Regions from separate parts of the Pseudoalteromonas sp. P1-13-1a genome, predicted to be linked through region 1. Evidence: predicted binding sites of a transcription regulator. Region 1 holds the regulator's gene; each other region holds the start of a gene.
What was found. Region 1 encodes LexA, which represses DNA repair genes until DNA is damaged. Its sites were predicted from a motif close to TACTGTATNNNNATACAGTA; they were not measured.
Positions count from the first base shown of each region.

Region 2: a site for LexA is predicted at 2,079-2,098, ahead of AN391_RS17410 (SulA-like leucine-rich domain-containing protein). Genes of this name have one in related genera too.
Region 3: a site for LexA is predicted at 1,818-1,837, ahead of AN391_RS03425 (YebG family protein). Genes of this name have one in related genera too.

Region 1 covers NZ_LKDV01000015.1:69,557-73,843, reverse strand. Annotated here, with positions in the region: gene AN391_RS11215 (hypothetical protein) at 1-66, opposite strand, end outside; gene AN391_RS11210 (Rho termination factor N-terminal domain-containing protein) at 210-461, opposite strand; gene AN391_RS11205 (hypothetical protein) at 693-1,073, shown strand; gene AN391_RS11200 (PaaI family thioesterase) at 1,084-1,524, opposite strand; gene lexA (transcriptional repressor LexA) at 1,702-2,319, shown strand; gene coxB (cytochrome c oxidase subunit II) at 2,792-3,934, shown strand; gene ctaD (cytochrome c oxidase subunit I) at 3,934-4,287, shown strand, end outside.
Region 2 covers NZ_LKDV01000037.1:223-4,509, forward strand. Annotated here, with positions in the region: gene AN391_RS17395 (VC2046/SO_2500 family protein) at 1-506, shown strand, start outside; gene AN391_RS17400 (DUF6172 family protein) at 697-999, shown strand; gene AN391_RS17405 (YchJ family protein) at 1,099-1,578, opposite strand; gene AN391_RS17410 (SulA-like leucine-rich domain-containing protein) at 1,621-2,055, opposite strand; gene AN391_RS17415 (tetratricopeptide repeat protein) at 2,331-2,786, opposite strand; gene AN391_RS17420 (NCS2 family permease) at 2,904-4,196, shown strand.
Region 3 covers NZ_LKDV01000002.1:288,589-292,875, reverse strand. Annotated here, with positions in the region: gene AN391_RS03435 (polymer-forming cytoskeletal protein) at 1-165, opposite strand, end outside; gene AN391_RS03430 (M23 family metallopeptidase) at 155-1,318, opposite strand; gene AN391_RS03425 (YebG family protein) at 1,455-1,769, opposite strand; gene AN391_RS03420 (ComEA family DNA-binding protein) at 2,115-2,411, shown strand; gene AN391_RS03415 (DUF6170 family protein) at 2,425-2,727, opposite strand; gene dsbB (disulfide bond formation protein DsbB) at 2,729-3,247, opposite strand; gene fadR (fatty acid metabolism transcriptional regulator FadR) at 3,865-4,287, shown strand, end outside.

The DNA.
Region 1 (4,287 bases):
TAAGGCAAGTAAATAGCCTAGCCACTTATGTAGTTTTCGTGCGCGCTTAAATAGTTGCTTTCTCATTTTGTGCTTCTTATTATTTTTAGCGTTAGTGTATTACAGCAGCCCATGCTTTTACTGCGGCATTTTGTCGCAGTTATTCATAAGCTTACTCTAACTTTATAAAAATAATAAAAAGGAGCGATAAAAAATCAGTGAGGCTGCGTTTAATGATCACGCAGGGCATTTATGAGCTCTTGTTTGCTCATTTTTGAGCGGCCACTAATGCCTACCTCTTTTGCTTTATCGTATAACTGTTTTTTAGTGCGCTTCTCATACTTTGAGGCTTTGCCGCCTTTAACTGCGGTTTTATGAGTATTACTATTAGCAATTCGCGCGGCTTTTTGTTTGCTCATGCCTTCATCGCGAAGCGCATCGTACTGTTCATCATTTTTAATTTGCGGGCCATGATCTACCATTATTGTTCTCCTACAGCTTTTAATTACACAGTGTGTGTATAACTTTCATACATAAACGCTAAATTTGTGCTTAACTAGCCTAACCCGTTTAATAAGGCAAATTAGGTGCCAATGGCGTTTAAACAGGTTTTTTCTATTAATAAAGCCATGTTTACCGCTTAGTTGATTTGGTATAAAAGTAAAACTGCGTTAAAGTTTGCGATGAAACTATAAGAGGGTAAAAAGCAGACAATGTCGGAAATTCAATTTTTAAATGTAGATCTAGAGCTTGAGTCTAAACAAGATATTAGCGCCCTAGTGGCAGACTTAAAGAAAAACGCGATGGTTTTACATTATGACAAAGACGAATATCGTCAATTGGCGCGTATTGAAGCCGCGGGTGACATAACCACGCCTGACAAAGCAATTAACCACTTATGTGAATTAATCGAGTCGTGTTCACGTAATGCGCTCAAACAATGGTTGAGCTGTTCGCGCAGAACCTTTGATATTGGCTTTGAATCGGGCACGTCACCTAAGTGTTTTAACCAAGCTCTACATGCAGATACACTGCTACGTATATCTGCAATTGGCGCGGGTATGGAAATAACAATTTACCCTATCGAAAAGTAGCCATAGTTAATTATTTGCGCTCGACAACCGCTGCGGTCATTTTTGATACGCAGCAAAGTTCGCCGCGGCTATTAGTTATTTTTATTTCCCATACAGAACTGCGCTTACCAATATGAAATGCACGAGTAACAGCGGTTAAAGTGCCATTTCGAGAGGCCTTTAAATGGCTGGCGCTAATTTCCTGGCCAACACAATAAAATTTTGTAAAGTCCACTACAAAGTTAGCGGCGTAGCTTGCTACGGTTTCGGCAAGTACCACATTTGCGCCACCATGTACCATACCAATAGGGTTATGATGCTCAGGAATAGCGGGCATGGTAGCTACTAGGTAATCATCGCCTATTTCGGTTATTTCTATACCCATTGTTTTCATTAGCGTGCCTTGGCCGTTTATTCCCTCATCTAACTGTTTGCAAAGCGCTAATGTGATGGGTTGATGCCAAATACTCATAATTACTCCTTTATGCTGAAAGCAAATTTATAGCATTTTAAATACTGAACGTCTGTAATTACCTAAAATATATCCAAGTGCGGTGTGTTTAGCTATTTTAAAGCGCAATTTAAATTTGCGATTTTTATTTAACTGTATATACTCACAGTTAAATGTACTGTATGGAAAACCAGTTGTATGCGACCATTAACTAAACGCCAAGCTCAAATACTCGAACTAATAAAAGTTTTTATTAAAGACACTGGTATGCCTCCTACACGTGCCGAAATTGCGCAAACACTAGGTTTTAAAAGTGCCAATGCCGCAGAAGAGCACTTAAAAGCGCTTGCCAAAAAAGGTGTTATTAAAATGAAGCCAGGCGCAAGCCGTGGTATTCAATTGGTTGAAGAAGAAGCGCCAGAGCAACTCGGTCTGCCATTAATAGGTCGAGTTGCAGCGGGTTCGCCTATTTTGGCGCAAGAACATGTTGAGAGCCACTGCAAAATAGACCCACTTATGTTTAAACCTGCCGCTGACTTTTTACTGCGTGTTAACGGTATGAGTATGAAAGATATAGGCATTATGGACGGCGACTTACTTGCTGTACACCGTACCCAAACAGCTGAAAACGGCCAAGTTGTGGTTGCGCGGGTAGATGAAGACGTAACCGTAAAGCGCCTCGAAAAAGCAGGCCGAAAAGTATTATTACACGCCGAAAACGAAGAGTTTACGCCTATAGAGGTAGACCTTGAAAACGAATCTTTTAATATTGAAGGTTTAGCTGTTGGCGTAATAAGAAATGCCGACTGGATGTAATTTTTAACTATTTTTAAGTAACTTTTTATAAATGCGCACTTTTAAGTGTGCATTTTTGTTTTAAGAAAGACCTTCCGCTACCTCAAAGCGCCCTAAAATTATTTAGCCTGTAAACTTTTTTGCACTCGCACTTAACTCCTCTTTTATATGATGCACCCCCTAGTTTTACTCGCTATTTAGCAACTAACTTGTGTTTAAGCTGGCGTAATTAAAGCTTATTTTAAAATACAACTTGTTTGTTTTTTATACTGAAACTTGCTTGTTGTACGTTTTTTAGCTAATCATTAATGTGCTGGGCTAACAATAACTCACAGCTTTTTGGTTTTGAGAACACACAAATACACATTCTTTGTTGGCGCAGCTATACCAATCAAAACAAATTAGGTTGGTTAAATAATAAAAATAACGAATTGGCGTTTAAGCCGTATGCCTCTTCGCTTTGCATTCGCAATAGCATCAAAGGAGCCGTCACATGGGTAAACTGACCTCTGCCTTGTGGCTTGTATTGATTATGTTCCCGCAGCAAGTGCTGGCTAATAGCCAATACAATATGCGCAAGGGCGTAACCGATATAAGTAATAATGTATATCAGCTACACATGACAATATTTTTAATATGTTGTGTGATTGGGGTGATAGTGTTCGCAATTATGTTTTGGGCACTAATTCATCACCGTAAATCTAAAGGGGCAGTTCCTGCCCAATTTCATGAAAGTACCAAAGTAGAAATTCTTTGGACTGCCATTCCGTTTGTTATTTTAATTGCCATGGCAATCCCTGCCACTAAAACCTTGATTGCAATGGAAGATGCCAGTAAGGCCGACTTAACCATTAAGATCACTGGGTCACAGTGGAAGTGGCATTATGAATATATGGGCGAAGACGTGGAGTTTTATTCTATTTTGTCTACCCCTCAAGACGAAATAGCCAACCTTGCTAATAAAAACCCCAATTACTTACTTGAGGTTGATAAACCTTTAGTACTGCCAATTAATCAAAAGGTGCGTTTTTTAATGACCTCTGATGATGTTATTCACTCTTGGTGGGTACCTGATTTTGCCGTTAAAAAAGATGCCAACCCAGGGTTTATTAATGAAACGTGGACCAACATCAACGAAGAGGGTATTTACCGTGGCCAATGCGCCGAACTATGCGGTAAAGATCATGGTTTTATGCCCGTGGTAGTTGAAGCTAAGTCGCAAGAGGATTTTAACGCGTGGCTTGCAGATGCTAAGCAAGCTAAGCAGAAAGCGGCATTAGCCGATGCAGCCCTACTTGAGAAAACGATTCCTAAAGAAGAGTTAATGACGCTAGGCGAGCAAGTGTATATGGCAAGTTGCGCTGCGTGTCATCAGCCAACAGGTATGGGGTTACCGGGTGTGTTTCCAGCGCTTAAAGGTAGCCCCATTGTGCTTGGTGATATAAAAGATCATATAGATATTGTAATTCATGGCCGTCCTGGCACTGCAATGCAGGCATTTGCAAAGCAGTTATCTATAAAGCAACTTGCGGCAGTAATTACCTTCAAACGCAATGCGTGGGGTAACGATACGGGTGATGTTATCCAACCTAGTGAAATTCAGGCAGCACTTGATGCTGATGGGGAGGCGAACTAATGAGTAGCATAGTAGAACAACCACACGCCAATAACGCTCACCACGGCCACCATCCAGCCAAAGGTTTTAAACGCTGGTTATATACAACAAACCATAAAGATATTGGCAGCATGTACTTAATTTTTTCGCTGACGATGTTTTTAATTGGTGGTGCAATGGCTATGGTTATTCGGGCTGAGTTATTTCAGCCAGGATTACAATTGGTAGATCCTCACTTTTTTAACCAAATGACCACAGTACACGGCTTAATTATGGTGTTTGGTGCTGTAATGCCAGCCTTTACGGGGCTTGCTAACTGGATGGTACCGCTCATGATTGGTGCGCCAGACATGGCACTGCCCAGAATGAACAAT
Region 2 (4,287 bases), on a different contig from region 1:
TCACAGAGAGTCAGCTAAAGACCAGGCTAAATAAAAGTGTGCATGAAAATCGCAGAGGTGAATTCTCACTTTTATTAGCGATGCTATCGCATGATGCGCTGGATTTTAGTCAATTTCACTTGCCAAAAAGTGAGACGCATAGTGCTTATGTAGACGAAGAACAGTTAAGGGAGCGCTTTGGTGCTGGGCCAAAGCAATTATTAGCTCCCGAGAAATTTGATATGAGCATAGGGCAAGAGCACGCATCGATGATTGTTCAACAAGGTGAGCAAGCAGGTATGAAAGCAATAAAATTAAGTCACTGCTTAAACCCTGAGCCACTAGCGATTAGAGATGATAAGTCACATATTCCTTTAACAGTAATCGATAACTGTGAGCTATCAGTACGCAGGCGCATAAATGACACGCACACCGCGCTTGCAAGCCCACAAATGGATGCCGCCGCATTTTATGACGATTTAACTAATGAGGCTATACACAAACCATTACTTGTTGCTAACGTATAAAAATAATTTAACACTTGTGCGCTTTAAAAGCCTAAAACACCTTATATTTAATATTTGGTTATGCAATAAAATAGAACAATTCTTTTTTTGTTTAAAAAAAGCATCCACAAATTAAATGCAATTGCTATAATGGCTGCAAATGGTATGACTTGAGTGCCATTATCATTAAATCAAGGTAATTAGGAACGTAATGAAGAAAACATTCACGCTAAATCATGAGAAAATCAAATACCCTCGTATGGTTGATGCTGCAAAGCATGAAGTGAAAAAATATTTGAAAAGAGAGCGCAATAAAGCGCTACCTGTTGAAGCTGATTACTGGGCGTTTGACTGTAAGTTTGGCACAAGTGCCGATGATGCAGAAGTTGTTCACGTAGCTGAAATTAACAACAAGATCAGTGAAATCGAAAAACAGGCGCTTACTTCATTCTATGTTGAGATTTTAGCTAGACCTGCGCAGCGTGAATCGTTCGATTTAGATGATGATGAATAAAAACCCAATAGCAATATTGTAGAAAATGGACCTAAATGGTCCATTTTTTGTTTTAGCTAGTGGTTAAGTTCGTTATTGATACTACTTAAGTATATTACTTTATAAAGCGTGGCATTTTTTATATTTCTTAGCACTTCCGCAAGGGCAGGGGTCATTTCTATTAACTTTAATATCGGCTACCGGGTTAATAATACCCTCTAAATAACGCCATTCACCATCCTCTTTTATAAAGTCTGATTTCTCATCCAGTTCACAATATAAGTTTTGGTAAAAATAATACGCGTTAAAGGCAACAGAGCCTCGCTCATCACTTTGCTGCGTATCGCGTACAACTAATTTTACAAAGCGGCAGCTATTGGCAAAGTCAGCAATTTCATTTACTGGGTTTTGTGCTTGTTTTTCTTTAGCGTAAGTTTTAAATACATAAGATGCATTTTTTAATGCATAAGCACTAAAGCGCGAACGCATTAATTGCTCAGGTGTTTTTGGGGCTTTTATATCAAGATGATAAGGTTGGCAACAGTCGCCATAATTAAGCTGACTGTTGCATTTGCAGGCGCTGGTACTGGTTACACTCATAAAATACTAATTAACATAAATCAAAAATGTATTTTACCAAGCTTATTGAGTAAGTGATATTGCTGTAGTGCTGGTTTTTTTAGTCAAGCAAAATAGCTTAGCGCTTCTTTTATTTAAATTAAGCGATAAATTAACAAGCTGTTGCTCACTGACTATGCCGGTCCACGTAATAATGGCTGCAAAATTTCCATTATGGAGTGCGGAGTTAAGCACATACTCTAAATTTACTAAATGCTTTTGCCTTATCACAAGCAATTTGCTGGTATCAATAGAGCAGCTATCTAGTAAGGCTTTACTGGGCACATGGTCAGGCGCAATTAGTAAGGTCCACGCATTCGAGCTATTGTATTGATGCAACACTTTTAGCATCTCAAATGTTGCAGAAATTTCATCTTCTACTTTTATTAAGTTTACTAACTCATTTTCGTCATGTTGTTGGTAGCTTTTAACGTTTCTTACGGTAATTGGCTGTAGCATAGGTCTCACTCACTGGGTTTATATACAGTACGTGTATACAGTAGTTTATACAGTTGTTGTGTGCAAGTGTTTTTTGTTATTTTTTATACAGTTGATGGCTTTAAAAAGTAAATAATAAAAATAAAACTTTAAAAACAGTGGTTTATGATTTATCTGTAAGAGTGAAAAACGAGGGTGCTTGCGTAACTGTATAAAGTGTAGCAGCGCTATACAGTACTTAAGAGGTAGCTATACAGTTGTTTTAATGTGTTTTACAGTACTTAGCAATACAGTAGTTAGTCATTTTTGGGGATTAAGTGAGCATACTGTATTTGGTGTATTTGCTCAAACAAGCTGGCTGCGTAGCACTGAGCGTCTCTAAGACGTTTGGTGTCGATATATTTTCTTAAATCATCTAAAGCAGCGGTTGCCGGTTCATAGCCTTGGCTGCTGGCTAAGCTAAGCCATGCTGTTGCGTGAAATACACTTTTTGGTACGCCTTGGCCTTTGACAAAAAATAACCCTAAATAAAACTGGGCGCGATGATTTCCGGCCATTGCGGCAAGACGCATCCATTTAGCTGCCAATGGTGCTTGGTTATGTTTTAAATAATACAGTGCTTTATTAAGTGCTGTGTGCTCGCTTACATCACTATTGCTTTCAGCGCTTTGGTTTATAGGCTGAGTTACAAAGTCTAAAATGTTGTTTAATTGCTGCTCTAAGTCTTGTCCGCTAGGCTGAGTCTTATTCATACATTTTCTTTTATATAGTTTCTACGTCAACAGTTTAGTATATCGCAAGGTAAAATGTCCTGTTTATACTTAATTTTATGATAAAATCTCGTCACTTTTTACAACCACAAGTCTATTATGCTCGAAGCTCTATTTAAACTCCGCGAAAACAACTCCAATGTGCGACGCGAAAGCATTGCAGGAGTCACTACTTTCATCACTATGGTTTACATTGTATTTGTTAACCCTGCAATGCTTGCTGAAGCAGGCATGGATCAAGGTGCTGCATTTGTAGCCACTTGTATTGCAGCTGCTATTGGCTGTTTTATTATGGGGCTGTGGGCCAATTATCCTTTAGCACTTGCACCAGGTATGGGCCTTAACGCATTTTTTACTTATGGTGTAGTTTTAGGGATGGGTTATAGCTGGCAGGCTGCATTAGGTGCGGTATTTATGTCTGGTTGTATATTTTTAATATTAAGTTTGTTTAAGGTCCGCGAGTGGATAATTAATGCGATTCCTTTGGTTTTAAAACAAGCTATAGCAACAGGTATAGGCGCGTTTTTAGCGTTAATTGCACTAAAAAATGCAGGGATTATTGTTTCAAGCCCAGCAACATTAGTGCAGCTTGGTGATATCACTTCGGCGGGCCCTTTATTAGCTATATTAAGCTTTTTTGTTATTGCGGCTTTACTTTATCGCGATATAAAAAGTGGCGTACTTATTAGCATTTTGCTAGTAACAGGTATTGCGTTAAGCCTTGATTTAGTTCAGTACCACGGCGTAATTTCAATGCCACCGTCTATTTTACCTACGTTTATGCAACTTGATTTTGCAGCGGCTCTAGAACTGTCCATGTTAAGCGTAATTTTTGCGTTTTTGTTTGTTGACTTATTTGATACATCGGGGACGTTGGTTGCGGTAACTCAAAAAGCAGGCTTAGCCGATGAAAAAGGTAACATGCCGCGCTTAGGGCGTGCTTTAAGTGCAGATAGTACAGCGACCATTGCCGGCGCAATGTTGGGTACTTCAACAACCACTTCTTATATTGAGTCTGTGGCCGGTGTATCGGTTGGCGGGCGTACTGGCTTAACAGCCGTTGTTGTAGGTGTATGCTTTTTGCTAATGATGTTTTTTGCGCCGCTTGCGCAAATGGTACCAGCTTATGCAACAGCGGGTGCTATATTATACGTTGCGGTATTAATGCTGCAAAACCTTAAGTTTGTGAACTGGGATGATATGAGCGATGCAATTCCAGTAAGTGTTGTACTGCTTATGACGCCACTTACATTCTCTATTGCACATGGTATTGCGCTTGGTTTTATATCGTATACTGCGGTTAAGTTACTATGTGGTAAACGCGATCAAGTGAGTATTAGTGTGTGGATTTTAACGGCGCTGTTTATTATTAAGTTTGCGTTTTTATCATAATAGCTAATACCGATTCGCTGAATTAACAGATGTACTTAAGGGCGGGTAAATTATTATTTAGCGGCTATCACTCAGTGCCATTGCCTAGTTA
Region 3 (4,287 bases), on a different contig from region 1:
CAGGTGCTCTGCTTTTATATCCCCATCAATGCGGCCATCTAGCTGTACTTCGCCTTGGCTGGTAAGTGTGCCAGTTAAGCGCACATCTTCAGAAATAATAGAAGGGGTGTGATTTACTCTTTTTAAAGTAGCCTGGCTACTTGATTGCTTTTTTTTACCGAACACGAGAAAGCGCCTTTGTTATTTTTAGAGGATTGACATGTTTGCCATCGAGTAACACTTCATAGTGTAAGTGGGTGCTGGTACTTCTGCCAGTGCTACCCATTAATCCAATTACCTCATTTTTAGCGATTGTTTGGCCTTTTTTTACTTTAATCTTATTTAAGTGGCCAAAACGAGTTATCAAGCCATTTTTATGCTCTAGCTCGATAAAGTTACCATAGCCGCCGTTTCTGCCAGCGCGAAGCACAACAGCATCGGCAGGGGCAAAAATTTCGGTTTTGTGCCAGCCGGCTAAATCAACACCTTTGTGAAAAGCTCGGCGGTTGTTCATTGGATCTTTTCGAAGACCAAAGTTGCTCGAAATATAGTATTTAGCCGCAGGTAAGGGCAGCGAGTTAGGCAGCTCGGTTAAAAAGTTTTCAAGGTTGTTGAGTAATAAAAGCTTATCAACAATGACTAAAAACGGCTTTGGTATTTTAGTTTCATCAAATACATCTAACGGCCCACCTTGTGCGCTGTTTTGGTAGGCCAGCGCTAAATGTTGTTCAAGAGCGGATTCTAACCCAGCCCCTTTTAACATCGCTAAAATTGCATCATGGCGCTTATTTATTTGTGCATCGATACGCGCAAAATTATGCTCATAGTGTTTATTTAAGCGCTCATATCGTGCAGCAAAAGTTATTGGCGTTAATAGGTTTGCGTGTTTGTTTTTTTGTTCTTCATCAACAAGCGGCTCATGAAACTCGCCTTTGTCTTCATTTATAGGCGATTCAAGTTGCTCTTCTAGTTTTATAGTATCTTTGCTTATAGATGCGGGGAGAGATTCAATCATACCTTGTAAAAGCGCTTGCTTTTGCTCAAGGACGGCAAGTTGCTCTAACTGCTTAGCGTGCAGCGCCTTTTGTTCACGAACCTGTTTTTGCCAAACTTGTTGCTTATCAATTTGGCTTTGTTCAATGTGTGTTATTTTATTTGTTTGGCTATAAACACGAAAACTAGATATACCCACCCAAATAATAGTGCCTAAAATAAGTAGTACTGTAAAAAGCTGAAACCAAGGCGCCAAAACAACATGCTTAACTTCGCCATTTTGACGAATAAGTAACTGACGGGCTGGAAAAATTTTTTGGTAAAAAGACTTAATAAATACTGACATGACACATAAATACTCGCTATTAACCGGATTAATGTATCAATTTCAGTTTAAAAAGCCAGAAAAAATTTGTAACTGTTCAAAAATTAATAAAAAAGGGCTGCTATTAATAGCAGCCCTTTTTATAATTTGACGCAAATTAGCTAGCTTGTTGCTCATCGTTATTTTTTATTGATGCTACGTTGTCGGCTTTTTTAGCTTTAGCTGCGCCTTTTGTTGAGGGCTCTTTTGCACCTTTTAGCACTGCCATAAAGTCATCTTTACTCTTTGCAATTTCAAGCGCGAGCGATTCTACTTGTTGCTCGCTTAAAGGCACATCTACTTTTTCCAGCATTACTTCAAGCGATTCTGCTATATCGAGCATTTTGTCATAGGCATCCGCTTCTTTTTTAGTAGTAAACGTCATTCGCTCAACTCCGTTTCGTTCTACAACATATTTAACAACAACAGCCATGATCTCTCCTGCTTGATTGCGTGGTAATGTGGTTACTGACTTGTAGGTCACTGTTTTTATATACAGTAAATGTTTGCGAAATAAATTGCAAGTATTCACGACATTTTAGATTGTCATAGATTTGACAAAAAAGCGTAACTTTACTTTATTTAGATAATCACTTTGTTGTACCAGCTGCATTTTAGGTTTTCGGATTTAGGTGATTATGCACTGGAAATAATATAAGTGATGCAAGTCGATCCTTATTTTAGATTATTTCCTCTAATAAAAATTAAGCCCTTGCTTAAAGCCAAATTAGCCGTTTAACCATAACGCTTTGGCATAAACAAAAATAAGGAATAACAAATGAAAAATCTTTTAACGCTACTTATTATTAGCTTTCTAGGTTTTAGCGCGCTCACCTACGCTAACCCTGTGGTTGATAAGCCTATGGCCGAAATGCAACAACCCCCCGTTATTAACATTAATAGTGCCGATTCAGAAATGCTATCAACGCTTCCCGGTATTGGTAAGAAAAAAGCGCAGGCTATTGTTGATTACAGAGCCGAAAATGGTGAGTTTACTGAGCTAAGTGATTTAGCTAACGTAAAAGGAATAGGCAAAAAGTTGGTAGCTAAATTAGAAGGAAAAGTATCTCTATAGGTTAGGCAGGGCGCTAAGCGCCCTGTGAATATTGCTCAAGTGCTTTTGTTAAATACTTTTTAGCAAAGTTTATTTCAATCGGTGTTGTTAAAAGCGGGTAACACAGTCCCCCTAAAATTAAGAAGGGGAGGAGTTCCCATCCTTTAAAAACAGTAAATAATAAAAATAATGGGCTGAGCAATAGCAGCTTTACTATTCTCAATAACACTCTATCGGTTGCGGGGAGCATACTTAGTGCAATCGCAACAACGGCTTGTCGCTGTCTCACTTTAAGGTGCTTTAATTCAGGCAGCTGACTGGAAAAAAATGTAAACATATTAAATAGACTTTTTAGTAAGTAAGCGAGTGATAACAAGTACAAAAAGCGTGATAGTAAATAACGCAAAAAGAATTTCCATCCACGCTGGCATACTTAATCCTGCAAATTGCCAATCAATATTTCCGCAATCCCCAGTGGCTTGAAAAAAACTAGGGATCCATTCATGCAGTGGCATAAAAGCTGGGAAGTTAGGCTCAAATTCACAGCTAAACGCAAAGGGATCGGTGGTTGTTTGCATTTCTATGTGTTCCCGCGCAATAAAGTAGCCCCATACGCTTGATATACCCCACACTAAATAAGCAATAGTACGTACTAGTTTACTCTGCGGTTTAGTTGCGCCAATAATACCCGCCCCTAATAACCCTAATACCGCAGTTCGCTGGTAAATACACATAATGCATGGTGCCAGGCCCATTTGATATTGAAAAAACAGTGCGGTGACTTCTAATAAAAATACAATACCTGTAAATAGTAGCCATGGAGTGCGTTTAGTAGGGAGGTGTGCTAGCCAGTTCATAAAAAATCCGCATTGAATTAAGACGTTGAATTATGTACTAGGATAAAGTAACGAGCAACAAAAAGGGTAAAAAAGCTACCGAAAGGGCATTTTTTAAGATGAAATTAATAAGAAGTTATTGCCAATTCTATTGAGATAAAGGTTATTTTGCTAAATAAAACATCTAAGAAAAGTAAAAGGCTTATTTAAACGTTACAGTTTACATGCTTGAATGTACTTGCATACAAGGTGCTGCGCACTTGAGCTTTTGTAGTAACGTAATGGTGAAGTATTACAGTAATAGTATTACATAGATGCAAGTGATGAGATTAACGCAGCAGTTATAGAGCCCACTAAGTTACAAACCTCCCGGCGCGATTTAATCCCCCCTAGATTGAACAAATTCAATTCAAAAAGATCAACACGCTTTAATGTACCTACTATGAATAGGGTAAATTTATATAGCAAATTTGGCCAAATTTAAGCATGTTGAATTTTACAATTTATTATTACGAAATTTTCAGCTGATGGTTGACACTTATATCAACGAGTTTACTTGTTAGTTATATTTCATCTGGTACAATCTGTCAGTTATTCGTATAAAACGATGTGTTGTGATTAATTCGAGTGGGAATTGAATGAGAATTTTTAAAGCTAAAAGCCCAGCAGGATTTGCTGAAGAGTATATAGTTGAATCTATCTGGAACGGCGATTTCCCTCCAGGTTCAATTCTACCTGCAGAGCGTGAGCTTTCTGAGTTAATTGGTGTAACCAGAACAACCTTACGTGAAGTACTGCAACGCTTAGCCCGTGACGGTTGGTTAACGATTCAGCACGGTAAGCCTACAAGAGTAAATAACTTTTGGGAAACATCAGGGCTGAATATACTTGAGACTCTAGCGCGTTTAGATGAAGACAAAATGCCTGAGCTAACAGATCAGTTACTATCTGCACGCACCAATATTAGTGCTATTTATACTCGTGCAGCTATTAAATATAACCCTGAGCGTGTTATTGAAATTTTATCTAAAAGCGATGAGCTCGAAGACACAGCACAAGCT